DNA from 4 places in the Sanguibacter sp. Z1732 genome. Region 1 is predicted to be linked to each of the others. Evidence: riboswitches for the same ligand, from Rfam matches in the RefSeq annotation. Region 1 holds a riboswitch; each other region holds the start of a gene.
What was found. A riboswitch is a leader RNA that binds a small molecule or an ion and turns the genes downstream of it on or off. The one in region 1 is predicted to bind cyclic di-AMP.
Positions count from the first base shown of each region.

Region 2: it holds a riboswitch for cyclic di-AMP, as region 1 does, so the genes downstream of both, ACRRRO_RS10760 (C40 family peptidase) here and ACRRRO_RS19375 (C40 family peptidase) in region 1, are expected to answer to the same signal.
Region 3: it holds a riboswitch for cyclic di-AMP, as region 1 does, so the genes downstream of both, ACRRRO_RS11615 (C40 family peptidase) here and ACRRRO_RS19375 (C40 family peptidase) in region 1, are expected to answer to the same signal.
Region 4: it holds a riboswitch for cyclic di-AMP, as region 1 does, so the genes downstream of both, ACRRRO_RS11425 (LysM peptidoglycan-binding domain-containing protein) here and ACRRRO_RS19375 (C40 family peptidase) in region 1, are expected to answer to the same signal.

Region 1 is NZ_CP194857.1:3,729,584-3,734,759, forward strand. It holds gene ACRRRO_RS19360 (heparan-alpha-glucosaminide N-acetyltransferase domain-containing protein) at 1-438, opposite strand, end outside; gene ACRRRO_RS19365 (CueP family metal-binding protein) at 577-1,152, opposite strand; gene ACRRRO_RS19370 (four-helix bundle copper-binding protein) at 1,374-1,775, opposite strand; cyclic di-AMP (ydaO/yuaA leader) riboswitch at 2,004-2,153, shown strand; gene ACRRRO_RS19375 (C40 family peptidase) at 2,154-2,987, shown strand; gene ACRRRO_RS19380 (ATP-binding protein) at 3,099-4,229, opposite strand; gene ACRRRO_RS19385 (response regulator) at 4,226-4,945, opposite strand; gene ACRRRO_RS19390 (ISL3 family transposase) at 5,009-5,176, shown strand, end outside.
Region 2 is NZ_CP194857.1:2,015,853-2,021,028, forward strand. It holds gene ACRRRO_RS10750 (heparan-alpha-glucosaminide N-acetyltransferase domain-containing protein) at 1-989, opposite strand, end outside; gene ACRRRO_RS10755 (CueP family metal-binding protein) at 1,039-1,455, opposite strand; cyclic di-AMP (ydaO/yuaA leader) riboswitch at 1,759-1,907, shown strand; partial or broken gene ACRRRO_RS10760 (C40 family peptidase) at 2,049-2,564, shown strand; gene ACRRRO_RS10765 (sensor histidine kinase) at 2,878-4,008, opposite strand; gene ACRRRO_RS10770 (winged helix-turn-helix domain-containing protein) at 4,005-4,583, opposite strand; gene ACRRRO_RS10775 (response regulator) at 4,955-5,176, opposite strand, start outside.
Region 3 is NZ_CP194857.1:2,199,303-2,204,478, forward strand. It holds gene serC (phosphoserine transaminase) at 1-629, opposite strand, end outside; gene ACRRRO_RS11610 (iron dependent repressor, metal binding and dimerization domain protein) at 808-1,503, shown strand; cyclic di-AMP (ydaO/yuaA leader) riboswitch at 1,873-2,042, shown strand; gene ACRRRO_RS11615 (C40 family peptidase) at 2,042-2,887, shown strand; gene ACRRRO_RS11620 (universal stress protein) at 3,115-4,062, shown strand; gene rocD (ornithine--oxo-acid transaminase) at 4,292-5,176, opposite strand, start outside.
Region 4 is NZ_CP194857.1:2,159,454-2,164,629, forward strand. It holds gene ACRRRO_RS11405 (ISL3 family transposase) at 1-900, shown strand, start outside; gene ACRRRO_RS11410 (ATP-binding protein) at 1,049-2,029, opposite strand; gene ACRRRO_RS11415 (AlbA family DNA-binding domain-containing protein) at 1,989-2,813, opposite strand; gene ACRRRO_RS11420 (hypothetical protein) at 3,103-3,261, shown strand; cyclic di-AMP (ydaO/yuaA leader) riboswitch at 3,473-3,622, shown strand; gene ACRRRO_RS11425 (LysM peptidoglycan-binding domain-containing protein) at 3,624-4,595, shown strand; gene ACRRRO_RS11430 (serine hydrolase domain-containing protein) at 4,855-5,176, shown strand, end outside.

The DNA of each region.
Region 1 (5,176 bases):
CCCAGCGGCAACTGCCACGATCGAGGCGGTCAGCAGCAGCCCGGACGGTGCCCGCACCACCACCAGTCCCACGAGGAAGAGCACCGCATAGGTGGTCAGGATGACATCAGAGCCATGACCCGCTAACTGAGTACTCAACCCGATCAGGCTCAGCAGAACCGTCCGCCACAACACCTGCCCCCACGGCAGCGCGCCACCGTCACGGGCTCGCCGGGTCAGCAACGAGTACCCGATCCCGGCCAGCAGCACGAACAACAATGAGGCCCGCCCGTGCGGCAACCGCATGACGAGCCCAGCAATGCCGTCGTCATACAGCGGACCGATGTTGACCGCGACCATGCCCACGATGGCCAGCGCCCGTGCCGCGTCCAGCCCGGTGACCCGGCCATGGGGTGCGCTGGCATCCGGGGAGGCGCCTGCCGTGTGCGCCGCGCTCACCGATGCGCCATCCTGCTGCTCCGCCCTGGCACAGGTTGTGACCGCGCCCATCCAAGTGTCATGTCGACCCGGTGAAGGGACCCTGGGCCGACTAGGTGCGAGGCCCTCTGAGCCCCTCCGCGGCCGGCCCGGGCGTTCCTACGTCAGTTGGAGGGTGGTGAGGCAGGTCGCGCCCTCGTCGGTGGTGGAGAAGTCGGCTGACCCGGTCAGGCCGTCATAGTGAACCTCAATGGTGCCCTGGACATCGCGCGGCAACCAGAAGCCGGCGAAGCCGTTCGCATAGGTCGTCACCTCTTCATCGATGAGCACCTCGCCTGTTGCATCGTCGAGGATCCGCACCTGGAGGTCCTCGTCGGTCAGCTCACCCTGGCATGTGGTCAGGCTGTGGTAGAAGCACTCGTGAGTCTGGTTCACGTAGGGGGCTACGGAGAGGTAGAAACGGTCCTCGGGCATGGGCAGGGTAAGTTCTTGCTGCCCATCGGAGAACATCAGTTCATCGGCTCGGATGGAGGCCATGTAGTCGGTGGGGCGTTCGGGCCCACCGAGTCGATCGAGGTGGTCGATCATCTCCGCGACCTCCATGCCGGCCAGGTCATGGGTGGCGAGGAACTCGGCTTCATCACCCTCGGTGGTTGGCTCGGAGGCCGGATCCGCCGAGGAGCAGCCGGCGAGGATCAGCACCAGCGCCCCGACGATCGCCGCAATTCTTTTCACGTTCTTCCACCTGTCCTATCAGTCCCGGCGCATCTTCTGACCAGCACGGCAGCAGGTCATACTTACCAAGGATTCTTGCCGATCAACTGGGTCATCGTAGGCAACTGCTGCTGCCGAGAGTTTAGGTCTTTCGTCCCGGACCCAGGCGGAGCCTTCCTGCGGCGCCTATTTGAATCGCCCCAGCAGGCCGTTCTGGGCCGGCGCGGGCGCAAGTAGCCCTGTCAACTGATGGTGGCGAGGAGTTCGTTGCAGGCTTCCTCGCAGGCTCGGCACGCCTCTGCGCAGATGCGGCAATGGTCATGGGCCTGTGCGTGACGGGCGCACTCATCGCCGCAGGACTGACAAGCCTGGGCGCAGGCCTGCAACTGAGCACGGATGAGGTTAGCGTCATGACCGGTTTGTCGGGACAGCATGCGGGCCGTGGCATCGCAGATGTCGGCGCAGTCCAGGTTGGTACGTATGCACGTGCGCAACTCGGCAACCATTTCCTCGCTCAGACAAGCGTCTGCGCAGGCGGTACACGCCTGGGAACAGGCCACGAGGGCATCGATCGTTCGGGCCAGTAGATCCCGGTCCAGAGTGATCTGGGCAGGGTGGGTATCCATCATCTCTGCGGTTCTCATTGTCGCTCCCGTTTCGATAACCATCACAGCATTGGCTCTCGACGTTACGACAGCAGCGGCAGGCATGCAGCCGGCGAGGCGGGGTGTGACGATGAAGGTTTGATGAAGTATTCCGGTAATCCCGTGATCAAACCGTGATCTGAGGATTTGCGGTATGTACTGTCACTCTTGCTCCCGCCGTGCGGGAAGCCCACAAGCGGACGCCGAACCCTGCCACCGCACCGTGGTCACCGATCAACGCCGTGGCAGGGGCGGGGGACCCAACCGTCGGTGCGCGAGCACCTAGGGGTGAAGTCCCGCCTGGGAAGCCAGGTGAGACCGGGTGAATCTCCAACCCGAACCCGACAACTGACCTCGTAGGCGAACTGGAGAACCGAATTGACTGAACCAACAACCGGCGCCCGACACCGCGCGGCCTGCCGCCCCTCCACCCCACTGACCGTTCTTGGTCACGCAGTCACTGGGACCACCGGCAGACGGGCGCTGGCCGTCTTTGCCTCCTCCGGCTTGGCGCTCACCATGGGCGCCTCCAGCGCTGTAGCCCTCCCCCAGGTGTCGAGTTCGAGTTCCGGCGTTGGCTCCCTGGCCAACGTGGTGCTCGACGCCGACCTCGACAAGGTGACCACCTCACCGACCGTCTCGGTCGATGCAGACATCGCCTGGGACTTCGCCGCCGCCGAGGTCTCCTCCGAAGCCCCGCCCCCTCCCCCGCCGCCAGAGCCGGTCATCACCGCGCCGCAGCGCCCCACCCAGGACGCCGCCCCGGCCTCCCGCACCGGGCAGCGCACCGAGCAGCCGGCTCAACAGCCGGAGCAGCAGGCCGAGGAGCAGGCCGGGGAAGGCTCGGGCGGGTCCAGCGAGCAGGTCGCAAGCACCTCTTCCGGTTCTGCGGTCGTGGACGTCGCCCGCCGCTATGTAGGCACCCCGTATGTGTGGGGCGGCTCCACCCCGGCGGGCTTTGATTGCTCGGGCTTCACCGCCTACGTCTTCGCCCAATTCGGGGTAAGCCTGCCTCGGACATCCGGTGCCCAGGCGGGCGCCGGACGCATCGTCTCGGCAGCCGAAGCCCAGCCCGGCGATCTGGTGGCGTGGCCCGGTCACGTGGGCATCTACACCGGCAATGGCAACAACATCGCCGCCCGAAACCCCGGCACCGCGCTGTACGAGGGACCCATCTTCCATAACAACCCCACGTTCATCCGCGTGCTCTGACCGCAGATCTCAGCACTCTGCATCGGCCCGCCCTGCCCCAGGGGCGGGCCGATGCTCGTGCTGTGGGTGCCGACGAGGACGCATCCCTTGAGGTGCCCATTGGAGTTGATATCAAGCCTGTGAATGCTGACGACTTAACGGCAGTTCGATAGTGAACACCGCGCCGTGGCCAAGCCCCGCGCTGTCCGCTCTCACACTGCCCGCATGGGCCTGGGCGATGGAGTGGCTGATGGCAAGGCCGATCCCCGACCCTCCGTGCGCGCGGTCACGAGCAGCATCGGCACGGTAGAAGCGCTCGAACAGGTGGGGCAGATGCTCGGCGGCTATTCCGCTGCCATTGTCCTGCACCCACAAACGCAGGCGCGATCCAATCCGGTCGGCGCCCAACTGGACCTGACCTCCCTTGGGGGTGTGCCGCACGGCGTTGTCCAGCAAATTTGTCAAGACCTGCCCGAGCCGGTCAGGGTCGGCGGTGATGACCGCCTGGCGTTCTGACCTTGTGGCCACGATCGCCAGGTCAATGTCCTTGCTAGTGCACTTCACGCTTGCCTGTGCTGCGGCGTCTTCGAGCAGGTCACCGACCCGCACCAGCTGCCATCGCATTTCTAAGCGTCCCTCGCTAGCGGCAGTCACCAGGGCCATGTCCTGGGCCAGACGGGCAAGTCGTGCCACCTGCTCACGCAGCATGACTATGGTCGGTTCATCAGCCGGCACGACACCGTCCACAATCCCTTCGAGGTAGCCATCCAGCGTCGCCACCGGGGTGCGCAATTCATGAGCCAGGTCGCCCAACATGCGAGTGCGGGTCTGTTCGATCCCACCAAGGTCGGTGGCCATGGTGTTGAACGCGCCGGCGAGGTCATCGAACTGCGCACCCATGCGGACCGCTGGCACATGGACGTTGTAGTCACCGCTGGCGACCTTCGCTGCTGCTTGGCGGAGGCGTTCTAACGCCATGGTGATGCGTCGAGTAAGGAAAATGCTGACCAGCACTGACGTCAGGAGAGCGACGAGGAGCGCCAGGGACAGAGACAGGGTCCATGCCGCGGTGAAGGCTTGCCTTGCGTGCGCCACGACCTCGGAGTCAGCGGGCTCGGCCATGAGCATGTGATCGTGGAAGATCATCGGCCCGATCACCGAGGCCACAGCCCATGCTGTCCCGGCGGCCACCAACAGGACCGCGACGATCGCTGCCAGGAGCCGAGCACCCAGCCCCCACTGTTTTCGCGGCCGCTTGTTCATGAACCCGTCCCCATTCGGTAGCCGACCCCCCGCACAGTGCGGACGAACCTCGGCGCGGATGCCTTGTCGCCGAGTTTGCGCCGCAGATGCCCGATGTGAACATCGACAAGGTTGTCATCGCCCACCCAATTGGGCCCCCACACCGTCTCGATGAGTTGGCGCCGGGAAAAGACCATGTCCGGGCGCCCCGCCAGCGCTGCCAGGACGTCGAACTCAGTGCGCGTCAATTGGACACTCTTTCCGTCGAGGAACACTTCCCGCCCCAGAGCGTCAACGGTCAATGGCCCGAACGACGCCACTGCGCCATGGTGGCCCGGTGAGTTCTGCCGCGGACGACGCAGCATCGCCCGCACCCGTGCAACGAGCTCACGCGCGCTGAACGGCTTGGTCACATAATCATCGGCGCCCACCGACAGGCCGATAAGTTTGTCTACCTCCTCCACGCGAGCGGTGAGCATGATGATGTAGCAATCAGAAAACACCCGCACCCTCCGGCACACCTCGATGCCATCGAGACCGGGCAGACCAAGGTCCAGCACCACCACCCCAGGGCGCCACTGTCGCGCACGCTGTACCGCGTCATCACCGTCCCCGCAGGTCTGGACCTCGAAGCCATCGCGCTCCAGATAGTTCGCAACCAATCGCGCCAAGGGGGCTTCGTCATCGACGACCAGAACCCGGGGCAGGTTCACTTCCGAATGAGCAAGTGAAGTCATGACGGCTCTTCAACTTTGAGCGTGGTGTGCCGTTGAGGTAGGGGCTCGTGGCCCTGATCCAACATGGGTGTTGTCAAAGCATCCAGTTGGAGAAGGGACCACGAGCCTGTGTGCCACGATACGCACCGGCGCGATGCTGCGTCGATTCTGTTCAACCTGCCCGGTTACCGGGTGATCACCGCCTCGCGGCGTGCCGATGGGCAGCGGGTGGTGCTGATCGAAACCACTGCC
Region 2 (5,176 bases), 1.7 Mb from region 1:
AGGGCCATCACCGCCGTGGTGACCAGACCCGCCGGCGCGGTCCCCGGGCCGGGACGCACTACCTCCGCGATGCCGAACAGGTGCACCACATACACGGTCAGCGCCAACTGACCCGTGGCCACCAGCGGCCAACCGAAGCGGCCCAGGTACGGCAAAACCAGAAGTGTCAGGCCCAGCACCGCCACGGCCGAGGCACTGCCCCGGATCAGCCACAACGGCATCTGCGAATGTGCGGCCGCCGAAAGGAACCAGTCCACACCGGGCTCCCCATCCGGCCGCCCCAGGAACGCTTCCAACGCCCGGGAGCCGAGTTCGGCAAGCAGGGTCAGCACCACTCCGGCCACAGTCAGCCGTATCTGGACGCACCGGTCTTGCAGGCGCAACCTGCCCAGCCACATCCCGAACAGGAACGGCCCGAGCCAGGTGATCACCGGGTACGGCCCGGTCAGGAATGTCGAGGCCACGATCTGCCCGGGCGCATCCAGTAGCGTGGCGGGCTCCCGGTCGAAGACCTCACCGGTTCTGAGTTGGACACCCAGCCACACCAGTGGTCCAGCGGCAGTTGCCGCGATCGAGGCGGTCAGCAGCAGCCATGAGGGGGCCCGCACCACCACCAGTCCCACGAGAAACAGCACCGCATAGGTGGTCAAGATCACCTTGGCGCCATGACCCGCCAACTGAGTGCTCAGCCCGATCAGGCTCAGCAGAACCGTCCGCCACAACACCTGCCCCCAGGGTGGCGCGGCACCGTCGCGGGCCCGGCGGGTCAGGAACGAGTACCCGATCCCGGCCAGCAGCACGAACAACAATGAAGCCCGCCCGTGCGGCAGCCGCATGACCAGCCCGGCGATGCCATCGTCATAGAGCGGACCGACGTTGACCGCGAGCATGCCCAGGATGGCCAGCGCCCGCGCCGCGTCCAGTCCGATGACGCGGCTATGGGGTGCGGCGGCTTGCCCGGCGTCGCTAGCCGCGTGCGCCGCGCTCACCGGTGCGCCGTCCTGCTGCTCCGAGATTGGCACAGGTTGTGACCGCGACCTATATCAGTTGGAGGGTGGTGAGGCAGGTGGCGACCTCGTCGGTGGTGGAGAACTCGGCTGTACCCGTCAGGCCGTCATGGTTGACCTTGATGGTGCCCTGCAGATCGCGTGGCAACCAGAAGCCGGCGAAACCGTTCGCATAGGTCGCCAATTCTTCATCGATGAGCACTTCGGCCAGTTCCTGCTGCCCGTCGGAGAGCACCAGTTCATCGGGCCGGATGGAGGCGATGTAGTCGGTGGGGCGTTCCTTTCCACCGAGCCGGTCCAGGTGGTCGATCATCTCTGCGACCTCCATGCCGGCCAAGTCATGGGTGGCGAGGAACGCGGCTTCACCACCTCCGGCGGTGGGCTCGGAGGCCGGATCCAACGAGGAGCAGCCGGCGCGGATCAGCACCAGCGCCGCCATTCTTTTCATGTTCTTCCACCGTCCTAGTGGGGGTCATCCAGGCAACCACTGCGCCCGAGATTCTCGGCTTTTCGTCTCGAATCAGGTGCCTTCTGCAGCGCAGGCGGCAAGGTCTCGGCCGCCCCGACGCTACGACAGGAGCGGCGGGCGTGCAGTCGCCGAGGCGGGGGATGACGATGAAGGTTTGATGAAGCATTCGGTAATGCCGTGATCTAACCGTGATCTGAGGGTTCGCGGTATGTACTGTCACTCTTGCTCCCGCCGTGCGGGAAGCCCACAAGCGGACGCCGAACCCTGCCACCGCACCGTGGTCACCGATCAACGCCGTGGCAGGGGCGGGGGACCCAGCCGTCGGTGCGCGAGCACCTAGGGGTGAAGTCCCGCCTGGGGAGCCAGGCAGACCGGGTAAGTCTCCAATCCGAACCCGACAACTGACCTCGTAGGCGAACTGGAGAACCGAATTGACTGAACCAACAACCGGCGCCCGACACCGCGCGGCGTGCCGCCCCTCCACCCCACTGACCGTTTTCGCTGACTCAGTCACTGGGACCACCGGCAGACGGGCGCTGGCCGTCTTCGCCTCCTCCGGACTGGTGCTCACAATGGGCGCCTCCAGCGCTGCGGCCGTCCCCCAGGTGTCGAGTTCGAGTTTCGGGGCCGGCGCCCTGGCCAACGTGGTGCTCGACGCCGACGTCGACATCGATAAGGTGGTCACCTCACCAACCGTCACTGTCGATGAGGGCATCGACTGGCACGTCGCCGTCGCTGAGGTCTCCTCCGAAGCTCCACCCCCACCCCCACCCCCACCGCCAGCGCCTGTCATCACTGCGCCGGAGCGCCCCACCCCGCGTGCCGCTCCGGCCTCCCGCACCGGGCAGCGCACCGAGCAGCCGGCTCAACAGCAGGAGCAGCAGACCGAGGATTCCTCCTCCGGCGAATCAAGCGAGCAGACCGCGAGCACTGCCTCTGCCTCCGGTTCCGCGGTCGTGGACGTCGCCCGCCGCTACGTGGGCACCCCGTATGTGTGGGGCGGCTCTACCCCGGCGGGCTTTGATTGCTCGGGCTTCACCGCCTACGTCTTCGCCCAATTCGGGGTAAGCCTGCCTCGGACGTCCGGTGCCCAGGCGGGCGCCGGACGCATAGTCTCGGCAGCCGAGGCCCAGCCCGGCGATCTGGTGCGTGGCCCGGTCATGTGGGTATCTACACCGGCAACGGCGACAACATCGCCGCCCGAAACCCCGGTACCGCCCTGTACGAGGGCCCGATCTTCCATAGCAACCCCACGTTCATCCGCGTGCTCTGACCGCATATCTCAGTTGCGGCATCGGCCCGTCCGGCCCAGGGCGGGCCGATGCTCGTGCTGTGGCTGCGGATGAGGGCGCACCCTTTCCAGCGCGGCCACTGCCGAAGACGTGTGCGGTGGAGTCGGTCTCAGGCCTGCGAAGGCTGCCGACCCAAGGGCAGTTCGATGGTGAAGACGGCGCCGTGGCCAAGCCCGGTGCTGGCCGCTTCCATGCTGCCACCGTGGGCCTGGACGATGGAGCGGCTGATGGCAAGCCCGATTCCTGACCCTCCGTGCGCGCGGTCACGAGCCGCATCGGCACGGTAGAAGCGCTCGAACAGGTGGGGCAGGTGCTCGGCGGCTATCCCACCGCCGTTGTCCTGGACCCACAACCGCAGTCGCGATCCACTCCGGTTGGCACCCAATTGGACGTGACCTCCCGTTGGGGTGTGCCGCACGGCGTTGTCCAGCAGGTTGGTCAGGACCTGCCCGAGCCGGTCAGGGTCCGCGGTGATGACCGTCTGGCGTTCCGACTCCGTGGCCTCGATCGTCAGGTCAATGCCCTTGTCCGCGGACTTGACGCCTGCCTGTGTTGCGGCGTCCTGAAGCAGGTCACGGACCTGCAGCGGCTGCCACCGCATCTCCAAGCGGCCCTCGCTGGCGGTTGTCACGAGCGTTATGTCCTGGGCCAGCCGGGCAAGGCGTGCGACCGGCTCACGCAGCATGCCCATCGTCCGTTCACCGGCGGGCACGACACCGTCGACGATCCCTTCGAGGTAGCCATCCAGGGTCGCCACCGGGGTGCGCAGTTCATGGGCCAGGTCGCCCAGCATGCGGGTTCGGGTCTTTTCGATATGGCCTAGGTCAGTGGCCATGGTGTTGAACGCGGCGGCGAGGTCATCGAACTGCGCGCCCATGTGGACCGCTGGCACATGGACGTTGTAGTCACCGCTTGCGACCTGCACTGCTGCTTGTCGGACCCTTTCCAACGCCCTGGTGATGCGTCGAGTGACGAAGATGCTCACGAGCACCGACGACAGGAGAGCGACGAGGAGCGCCACGGAGAGGGACAGGGTCCATGCCGCGGTGAAGGCTTGCCGTGCGTGAGCCACGACCTCGGAGTCAGCGGGCTCGGCCATGAGCATGTGATCGTGGAAGATCATCGGCCCGATCATCGAAGCGACACCCCACGCTGTCCCGGCGGCCACCAAGAGGACCACGACGATCGCTGCCAGGAGCCGAGCGCCCAGTCCCCACTGTCTTGGCTGCCGCTTGTTCATGACCCGGTCCCCATTCGGTAGCCAACTCCACGTACGGTCCGGATGAACCTCGGCGCGGATGCCTTGTCGCCGAGTTTGCGTCGCAGATGTCCGATATGGACATCGACGAGGTTGTCATCGCCCACCCAATTGGGTCCCCATACCGTCTCGATGAGTTGGCGCCGGGTGAAGACCATGTGCGGGCGCGCCGCCAGTGCTGCGAGTACGTCGAACTCGGTGCGCGTGAGTTGGACAGTTTCGCCGTCGAGGGACACTTCCCGGCCCAGAGCGTCAACGGTCAGTGGCCCGAACGACGCTACTGCGCCATGGTGGCCCGGTGGGTTCTGCCGCGGACGACGCAGCATCGCCCGCACGCGTGCAACGAGTTCACGTGGGCTGAACGGCTTGGTCACGTAGTCATCGGCGCCCACCGAGAGGCCGTTGAGTTTGTCGACCTCCTCCACGCGGGCGGTGAGCATGATGATGTAGCAGTCAGAGAACGTGCGCACGCTCCGGCAGACCTCGATGCCATCGAGACCAGGCAGGCCGAGGTCCAGCACCACCACCCCGGGTCGCCACTGTCGCGCACGCTGCACCGCGTCGTCGCCGTCAGCGCAGGTCTGGACCTCGAAGCCTCGCGCTCAAGATAGTTCGCGACCAATCGCGCCAAGGGGGTTTCGTCATCGACGACCAGAACACGGGGCAGGTTCACGTCCGAATGAGCAAGGGAGGTCATGGCTCCATAGTGAACCAAGAGGACCGTTACGTGCGCTGCCTCCGAACGTGCGCAACCCCAGGACTGTTCGGCGCCCTGACGTGCGAAGCCGGATGTGCGCGCCCATGCCGGGACGGTCAAGACGGTTCCAAGGATGCCAATGGCGCCGACGACGAGGGCGATCGCGGGCACTCCGATACTCACGCTGGTTCCCCCCGACCGCTCGCGCAGGAGAACCGTAGGCCGATCCCCTCAGGCGATCCCGGCGCGGTGGGCGAGGATCACTGCCTGGACCCTGTCCCGCACCCCCAGTTTGGCGAGAATGTGGGCGACGTGGGTGCGCACGGTGTTCTCCGTGAGGTGCAGTTCGGCACCGATCTCGGCGTTGCTCAGCCCGCGCGCCATGACTGCGAGCACCTCGCGCTCGCGTTCGGTGAGCAACTCCAGCCCGGGAACCGGCTCGCGCGCTGCGCC
Region 3 (5,176 bases), 1.5 Mb from region 1:
GACAACAGGGCCAGCCACAGGCCGCCGTCGGAGCCCAGGGCCTTCTGTGGGGCGAAGTAGTAGGCGTCGGTCTGGCTCACGTCCACCTCCACCCCACCCGCGGCCGAGGTGCCGTCGACGAGCATCAGGGCACCGTCGTCGTCGACCCTTCTGACCGGGGTGAGGGTGCCGGTGGAGGTCTCGTTGTGGACCCAGCAGTAGGCATCGATCCCCGCAGCGGCCTCGGGGGAGCGGGTGCTGCCGGGTTCGGCGGTGAGGATCTGCGGGTCGGCCAGGAACGGTGCGCCGCTCGCGGCGGCGGCGAACTTGGCGCCGAACTCCCCGGCCCGGACGTGCTGGGAGCGGGTGCGGATCAATCCGAAGGTGGCCGCGTCCCAGAACATCGAGGCGCCACCGTTGCCCAGGGCCACCTCGTACCCCTCGGGGAGGTTGAACAGGGCAGCGAGACCCTCCCGGACGCGGCCGACCAGGGAGCGCACCGGGGGCTGACGGTGGGAGGTGCCCAGCAGCGTGGTGCCCAGGGCGGCCAGCGCCTGGCTCTGCTCCGGCCTGATGCGCGCGGGACCGGAGCCGAACCGGCCGTCCGCGGGACGGATCGAGGCCGGGATGGCGATCGCGGGATCGTTCATGGGCACGATCATCGCAGGTCCGCCGGCCTCGCCAGGAGCGCTGCGGCGCGCGGCCGGCCGGCCCTGGGCGGGAGAGTTGCCGGCAGGGCGCGCAGGAGGTGCGGCGCACCCGGTCCGGAGCCGGACGCCGGGCACTAGGCTGACGGGAGGAATGCGGCGACCACCAAGGGGCAGGCACGTGAGCGACCTGATCGACACCACGGAGATGTATCTCAAGACCGTGTTCGAACTGATCGAGGACGGCGTGGTGCCCCTGCGCGCCCGGATCGCGGAGCGTCTGGGTCACTCCGGGCCCACCGTGTCCCAGACGGTGGCGCGCATGGAACGGGACGGCCTGATGGTGGTCTCCGGTGACCGGCACCTGGAACTGACCGATGAGGGCCTGCGGCGGGCCACCCAGGTGATGCGCAAGCACCGCCTGGCCGAACGGCTGCTGACCGATGTGATCAAACTCGACTGGCCCTACGTGCACGAAGAGGCCTGCCGGTGGGAGCACGTGATGAGCGAGCGGGTGGAGCAGCAGTTGCTCGAACTGCTCGAGCGCCCGCGGGAGGATCCCTACGGCAACACCATCCCCGGCCCCGCCGAGATCGGGCAGCCCGTCGCCGCCGGTGTCGCCGAACTGCCCGGTACGTCCCTGAGCACCGCTATCACCGCCGATCCGGCCCACTACACGCTGGTGCGGATCGGGGAGCCGCTGCAGGTGGATGTGGAGCTGCTGACCGAGTTCGAGCGCGTCGGGTTGGTGCCCGGGGTGGGCTTCCGCGCCCAGACCGACGGCGCAGCGGTAGACCTGACCGTGAACGGACAGAGTCTGGAGCTCACCGAGGACACCGTGGGGCACCTGTTCGTCAGCGCCGCCGAGCCGGGGTGATCCGGTGCCCGTAGCGGGTGTCCGTGTGACGCCCGCGTGCGTTCGGGACGGGGCGCCGGAGGGCCCGCCGGCAGGTGCTCGGTGCCGTGGATCTAGCACAGCCGCAGCCCGCGCGCTCGCTGGGCGGGTCACGAGAGCGGCGTCCTGCATGTGGCGCAGTCCACATTGTGGCGATGACACAGCGTCTCGTCGATCGCGCCGTTGCCTCGGAATTCCACCATTTTCTGGGACGTAGGCGCCAGGGGCAGATCCTGTGAACCATTTCACAGAACCAATTGTGACCGGAATGTGACTTTTGCCGGGTGCGTCGGGTAACGTCAGCCGTGCTCGTCGTCCCCTCCATCGATGAGTACCCGCAGGCGGCGCCGAACCCTGTCACCGCCAGCAGGTCCCGACAGACGCAATTGACAGGGACGGGGGACCCAACCTTTGGTGCGCGAGCACCTAGGGGTGAAGTCCCACCTGGTTCGCCAGGTAAGACCGGGTGAATCTCCAACCCGAACCCGACAGCTCACCCCGTAGGCGCGTGGAGAAGATTTTGACTCAACGCACAACCGGAGCCCGCCACCGCGCAGCGTGCCGGCCCTCCACCCCCCTGACCGCTTTCGGCACCACAGTGGCCGGCACCACCGGTCGTCGTGCACTGGCCGTAGTTGCTTCCTCCGGACTGGCGCTGACCATGGGCGCCTCCACCGCGGCCGCTGCCCCCCAGGTGTCCAACTCCGCTTCCGGCCTCGGTTCGCTGGCCAACGTGGTGCTCGATGGTGACCGCGACTCCGTCAGCACCTCGCCGACCATCTCGGTCGACGCCGACACCGACTGGTCCTTCACCGCGGCCGTGGTGAGTTCCGAGGCCCCGCCACCACCTCCGCCCCCACCGCCCCCGCCGGCGGCGACCACGCAGCGGCCCACCGCGGCCACCGCCCCGGCGGCCCGCACCGGCAACCGCACCGCCGCTCCGGCTCAGGAGGAGACGCAGCAGGCGGAGGAGCAGCAGGCCGAGGAGCCCGCGAGCGAATCCACGCAGAGCGCCGCACCCGCGTCCGGTTCCGGCTCTGCCGTGGTGAACCTGGCCCGCCGGTACACGGGCACCCCGTACGTGTACGGCGGTAGCACTCCGGCCGGGTTCGACTGCTCCGGCTTCACCGCCTACGTGTACGCCCAGTTCGGTGTCTCCCTGCCCCGGTCGTCCTCGGCCCAGCGCAACGCCGGCCGTGTGGTCTCGGCTTCTGAGGCGCGGCCCGGCGACCTGGTCTGGTGGCCCGGACACGTGGGCATCTACACCGGCAACGGCCAGCACATCGCGGCTCGCAACCCCAGTTCACCCCTGCACGAGGGCCCGATCTGGAACTCGAGCCCCACGTTCATCCGTGTGATGGGCTGACCGGCACACGCACCACTCACAACGGCTCGTCCCGCATCGGGGCGGGCCGTTGTGCTGTGCGCACCGGTGCGTCGTGTACCTGCGTGCCCGTGCGGAGAGGTGCTGGCACAGGCACCGATGAACAGCTCCGATGAGACAGCTATAAGATTTTCCGGCGACATGCCCCGCAACCGTCAGGCTTGTAGCACAATGGTCAAGATCAGCCCAAAAAACGGGGGTAGACCGGTATGGAACGCGAACCCACGATCCTCGTCGGAGTCGACGGATCAGCCGCCAGCCTGAACGCACTGGACTGGGCGTTGGCCCACGCCGGAAAGTCGGGTTGGAACCTGCACCTGGTGTGTGCCTACGCGCTGCCCACCTTCGCCGCCGGAACCATCGACGGCGGGTATGCCACCCTGGACGACACCGCCATCCGCGACGGCGCGCAAGCGGTCCTGGACGAGGCCCTCACCCGCTGTGAGGGCGTGGGTGTGCAGGTGACCAGCGCCCTGGAGACCGGCGACGCGGCCGGAGTGTTGGTGGACCTGTCCGCCCAGGTGCGCCTCGCCGTCGTCGGCACCCGGGGCCGGTCCGGATTCGCCGAACGGATCCTGGGCACCGTCTCCTCGGCGCTACCGGCCCACTCCCACTGCCCCACCGTGGTGGTGCCGCACCGGGAGGGCGAGGACGACGAGGACGCCGGTCTGCCGTTGCCGGTGCGCCGGATCGTGGTGGGCGTGGACGGGTCGGACTCGGCCAAACTCGCCCTGAACGTGGCCATCGACGAGGCCGAACGGTGGGAGGCGGAACTGACCGCCGTGGTCGGTGTGCCGATGGGCGCCGGCGCCGGCCTGCTGGGCTGGCTGCCCTCCGGGGTGGACCGGGAGACCCTGCTGGCCGACGTCAAGACCGGCCTGGACGTCACGGTGGACCGGGCCAGTCAGGGTCGTTCGGTGCAGGTGCGCCGGCACGCCCTGGATGGCACCGGAGCGGCGCTGCTGTCGGAGTTCTCCACCGCGGTGGACCTGGTGGTGGTCGGCTCGCGCGGCCGCGGCGGCTTCACCGGGATGCTGCTGGGCTCCACGTCCCAGACCGTGCTGCATCACTCCCGTTGCCCGGTCATGGTGGTGCCCACCAGCAGCACCGACGATCCCGAGGACCACGCCTTCAACTGGAAGCGGCGCCGGCACTAAGCCGCCAGCCCGCCACCCCACGGCGCCCACCCGGCCCCCGCGGCACCCCCACCCCCACCCCACCCCCAACCCGTCCCTGCGGCGGCGAGGGCGAGCGTGAGCGTCGAGGGCGAGCCTTGGGGGACTCGCCTTCGGCTGGGAGGCTCGCCCTCGGCGGCGGCGGCTATGGCGGCGGCGGAGGCGGGGTGGCGACGGCGGTGGCGTTGGGGTGGCGACGGCGGCGGGGGGGCTACCGGGCGCTGCGCAGCACCCGGCCCAGGGTGTCCATGAGGCGGTCCAGGTCCGACTCGGTCACCGTCAGCGGCGGGGCGAAGCGGATGGTGTTGTCGTGGGTCTCCTTGGCCAGGATGCCCTCGGCGGCCAGCCGCTCACTGACCTCACGCCCGGACAGAGACACCACGTCCAGGCCCATCCACAAGCCGATCACCCGGGCGTCGGTGGCCAGCCCGTCGGCAACCAGATCCTTGGCCGGGCCCTCCAGCCTCGGACCGAGGTCGCGCGCCCGGGCCTGGAACTCACCCGTGGCCAGCAGTTCCGTCACCGCGATCCCCACCGCACACGCCAACGGGTTGCCGCCGAAGGTGGACCCGTGCGTACCGGCGGTCATCACACCGAGCACATCGGCCCGGCCCACCACCGCAGAGACCGGCACGATTCCACCACCGAGGGCCTTGCCCAGCGTGGTCAGGTCCGCGCGCACGCCGAACAGCTCCTGGGTGAGGGTGGCCCCGGTGCGGCCGAGGCCGGACTGGATCTCATCGAGCACCAGCAGTGTGTTCGTCTCATCGCAAGCCGCGCGCACCTGCTCCAGGTAGCCCTCCGGCGGGATCATCACCCCGTTCTCGCCCTGGACCGGCTCCAGCAGCACGGCCACGGTGTCCGGCGTGATCGCCGCGCGCACCGAGGCGGCGTCACCGTAGGGCACGACGACGAAGCCCGGGGTGTAGGGACCGAATCCTTCCCGGGCAGCCGGGTCGGTGGAGGCGGAGATGATCGTGGTGGTGCGGCCGTGGAAGGCGCCGTCGGCCACGATGATCTCGGCCCGGTCGGCCGGCACGCCCTTGACCTCATACCCCCACTTGCGGGCGGTCTTGATCGCGGTCTCCACCGCCTC
Region 4 (5,176 bases), 1.6 Mb from region 1:
GTCAATAACCTCGCGGTCGATGCCGCCCGCACCCTGGTCTATGACGACCCGACCCACCTGGAAGGGGTGCGGATCTTGGGGGTCGATGAGCACAAGTGGAAACACGTGCGCGGCGGCGGTGAGGACTCGTATGTCACGATCCTGGTAGATCTGACCCCCACGATCGAGGGCACCGGGCCGGCGCGGCTGCTGGATGTGCAAGCAGGCCGTTCGGCGAAGGTACTCACCGACTGGTTGGCCGAGCGCACCCAGGAGTTCCGCGACCGCATCGAGGTGGTCACCATGGATGGCTTCACCGGCTATCACAGCGCCACCAAAGAAGCACTGCCGCAGGCCACACCGGTGATGGACCCCTTCCACACGGTGCAACTGGCTGGGGAGAAACTCACCGTCTGTCGTCAGCGCCTGCAGCAGCAGATCCACGGCCACCGGGGCCGCAAGGAGAACCTGCTCTACCGCGGCCGGCGAACACTGCTGACCCGGCAGTCGCTACTGACCGATGAGCAGATCGCCCGACTGCAGCGGCTGTTCGCCGAACACGAGGACCACGCGGCCTTGGAGGTCTCCTGGCACATCTACCAGGACATCATCAGCGCCTACCAACACCCAGATCCGGCCGCCGGCAAGAAGCGCATGCAGGCCCTCATCACCAGGCTCCGGCGCGGGCTACCCGAGGGGCTGGAGGAACTCGCTCAACTCGGCCGCACGCTCTGGCGCAAACGAGACCAGATCCTGGCGTTCTTCGACCGTGGCGGAGCCTCCAACGGCCCCGTCGAAGCGATCAACGGACGCCTCGAAGCCCTACGCGGCATCGCCCTAGGGTTCCGCAACTTCGACCACTACGTCCTGCGCTGCCTACTGCACTCCGGCCAACTGGCGACCCGGATCAATGCACTCTAAAACCGGAAGAGCCATCAACGGACGCCTCGAAGCCCTACGCGGCATCGCCCTAGGGTTCCGCAACTTCGACCACTACGTCCTGCGCTGCCTACTGCACTCCGGCCAACTGGCGACCCGGATCAATGCACTCTAAAACCGGAAGAGCCACTTATTCAGTAGGCCCGATCCACTTGTAGTAGAACCCGCGCCCCCGGCCCGTTGTGCTTGAGGGAGCGAGCACATCTTCGGTTGCTAGGCGTTTGAGGACTCCGCCCACGTTGCTGGGACTGGCACCGACGAGGGAACCCAGTTCAGTACTACTGATCCGTCCACGCGCTTGCGCATAGGAACGGGCGATCTCGGGCCGGGTGGGGAGACCTCGAATATGACCGGCTGTCCGATCATGCGCTGCCAGAGACTCTGCGGCGGCTGGATGCAGTCTCCACACCGCTTCAGTGCCTTCTGGTGTTCCCTTGGCGATGATCAGGAGCGGTCGTCCGTCAATGTTTGCCTGCGAGAGTTTGGAGATGGCGCCGCGTGCTTCTTCGAGTGTCAATTGGATCAGTGGAGCGGCTTGAATCGCGTCGACCCAACCAACGGTTACCAGCCGGCGCAGGAGCAGGAGAGAGTAGACATCCATCGATTCGTTCTTCGGTTCGATCGAACCGAGCCACGCGATCCAGGGTTGGTCCAGCGAGTCACCGACCAGTGAGGCTCGTATGAACGGTCCGCTAATTTCACGGATATCGGGTGGCTGGTGCCCGGCTCTCACCATCTCGCGCACCATTCGGTCTACGCCGATGCCCTCTCGTTCGGCGACCTTCAAGTCGGCCAAGAGTTGGGTAAGAGCAGCGTTTCGCGACTGCGACGGGTGAGTGATGATATTGGATGAGTTGACACCCCCGAAGAAGCCACCTGGGCTCGTGACTCGTAGTGTGCGCCCGATGTGCTCCACGATGGTGGGGGCCGAGGACCCCCATTCCCGGTGCGCGACGCCGTTGACGATAGCTTCACGGGCAGCCAGTTCTGGGATCTCTCGGATCTGCCGTATCACCAGGCCGGCTTGAACGTGCCGGGTTGCGTTGTGGGCATCAGTCGCCAAGAACACTTCAGAGAGTTCTTCGAGTAGAGAGCGACCGCTGCGGTTCACGCGTGTGGCGCTGTCGCCACCGGCATACTCGCGACGGACGTAGTCGAGTCGGGCTAGGGCTCTGCCGACCGACGAAGACCAGGACGCCAGCATTGGTAAGCATGCCCTCGCCGGTAACTGCGTTAAGTCGACGCAAGAGTTGACTATCAGTACTACCCGCAACCTGCTCGGCTTCGCTCTCGCCACTGTCGTGCAGGAACTCCCGGGCTAGGTCCAGCGCTTGTGGCCGGGCCGCAGACGCAGGTGTGGTTGATGTGTCTCCGGACCAGTCATAGTTGAGAGTCCGCATGCGACGTGCGTGCCACGTGGCGGCATCAACTTCGACACAATTGTCATTCACTCGCCAATGGATCCGACCACTGATGCGAACCGGTTCGACGGCCGGCGGTGAGATGATGACGAGCAGCCGCTTGCCTTGGACTTCACTCTCGGCGATGTCCACTGTGAGCAGCCGTCCGGTGATCTCATAGATGCGATGCCTGAGCCACTCTGCATCCGTTGCAGCGCCCAGCACGGTGCCGTCGTTGCCTACGCCGACGATGAGCGCACCTCCGCCAGGCGTATTTGCCATGCATGCTGCCTCAGCGGCCAATTGCTGCGCCACTGCCGCGCTTCGTTCCTCGCCCGGGCCGACCTGTCCCGAACGGTCGCGGCGCCCGGTCTCTTCCTTTAGATCCACATGCTTGCGTTCACGTTCCTGGTCGACGGTCTCCCCAGCCGCGATGCGGGCCAGGATGTCGGACACTTCTGCGCGGACCGGGTCCTCACCGAAAGTTATGGCCATGGACCCATCATGGCAGAAGGTCATAATTAACTCACGCCAAAAGTTATGACGAAGTAGCGATGATGCGATAACTCACAACTTTGCTACGGCCCCCGAGGCGCCTCGCACGCGAATGATACTTTTCTTGCCAGTTTGCGGCACCGTGGTGTTTTGCCTTCCAGGTCCGGCCCAGGGATCGACGCGGGCTCCGCGGTCCGGGCGACAGGTGCGCGGTATGCGGTGTCAAGGGCCCTCGCCACGGGTGCTGGGTTCTGGCGGTTGTCGCCGACACCGGGGGGCGGCCGGCCCGTTGGTGGTCTCAGCCGGCGCGGCGCTCGGATCGCTGGCCGCCGGGATCGTGTCGATGGGGGTGCTCTCGGGCGCCGTGATCGCGGCGCTGGGGCGGTGGGTGCCGCGGTGGTCGGTGCACGCCAATGCGCGGACGCGGCGGGAGGCGGGGGTGGAGTGATGAGTGCCGTCGGACTGCCCGCAATCGCCGTCCTGCTCGCGGGCATCAGCCGGTCGCGGACGGGGGCTTGTGAACCGAGTCCCCGGAGCCGCACCGTGACCTAATTGTGACTTATGTTACCGAACCGTGACAATGCGTCGTGGGCGGGTTACGGTCGCGGCACTTCCGAACCTGGAAGTCCGTGGGCGGACGCCGAACTCTGCCACCGTCCGCGGTCCATTAGCCGCCATGGCAGGGGCGGGGGACCCATGAAGACGGGACCGGCGTGCTGGTCCCTGGGGTGAAGTCTGGCCACGGCCAGGCCGGGTGTTTATCCGACCCGAACCCGACAGCTAACCCCGAAGGCAACCGGAGAAAACACCATGACACTACACAGCACCACACGCGCGCGGCACCGAGCCGACGTGCGTCCCACCACCTTCCTCTCCGACCTGCCGGTGGGAAAGGTGGCCCGTCGCGGTACGGCCGGTGTGGCCACCGCGGGCCTGGCCTTCGGGCTGGCGATGCCCGCAGCCAGCGCCGACCCGGACGAGACCTACACCGTGAACGCCGGTGACACCGTCGGCAATATCGCCGCCGAACATGGCGCCAGCATCCAGGGGATCATCGACGCAAACGGCCTTCGCTCCGATGCGCTGATCTTCCCCGGTGACGAACTCACCATCCCCACAGGTTCGGTGACCGCCAGCGCTGGTGGCGCCACCCACACCGTGAGCCGCGGTGACACCGTCGCGGCTATCGCGGCGCGGTACGGCGCCGGCGTCCAGGCGATCATCGACGCCAACGGCCTGGGTGCTGACGCGCTGATCTTCCCCGGTGACGAACTCACCATCCCCGGTGGGTCGGGATCGTCGTCGGGGTCGGCCTCGTCGTCAGGGTCGGTGTCGGGCTCGGGATCGGCGTCAACGTCGGGCTCGGGATCGGCATCCGTGCAACGAGGGGCCGACACGGCCTCCCGTGACGGCCAGCGCTCCGCTGCGCCCTCCCCGCAGGCCAGTGCCTCTGGCAGTGCGATCGTCAACATCGCCCGCCAGTTCGTGGGCACCCCGTACGTGTGGGGTGGATCCACCCCGGCTGGGTTCGACTGCTCCGGGTTCACCTCCTACGTGTACGCCCAGGCCGGCATCAACCTGCCGCGCAACTCCGGGGCCCAGCGCAGCGCCGGCCAGGTGGTCTCCGCCAGCCAGGCCCAGCCCGGGGACCTGGTGTGGTGGCCGGGGCACATCGGTATCTACACCGGCAACGGCAACCACATCGCCGCCCGTAACCCCGGCACCGCGCTGCACGAGAGCAAGATCTGGCGGGCCAACCCGACCTTCATCCGGGTGGCCTGACCGGCTCACGGACTCAACTGCCGCGTGCGAGTCATCGGCCCGCCCCGAACTTCGGGGCGGGCCGATGCGTTTGCGGACCGGGCTGCTCGCCCATGATCAGGCGGCCTCAGCGACGAAGCCAGCACTGGTCGGCTGAGGGGGCGGTTTCAGCCGATTGATGCTGACTTCGGGGGTGGGGTGATGTCGGCGGCCCCTAGGGTCAGGGCTCGTGGGAACTCACTCAGCACGTACAGGCCACGGCCCGCCTCGCACGCCGGCCATGGCACCGCCTGCCGGAGCACCTCAGCGCCGCCGGCGGTCGTGGATCGCCGCGAGCATCGCCGTCGTCCTCGCCGCGGTCCTGGCCGGGTGTGCAGCCCAGCAGGGCGCCCCGGTGAACCCGCCACCGGACCCTCCGGCCGCTCCGTCCTCGGCCGAGGCGGCCGCCGCGCTGACCAGCGAGGACACCGAGGCCTGGCTGGATGGCTTCCTGCCCGCCGCGCTGGAACGTGAGGGCGTGGCCGGGGCAGCGGTCTCGGTGGTCCACGAGGGCGAGGTGGTCACCGAACGTGGCTACGGCTACGCCGACACCGGCTCCGGCT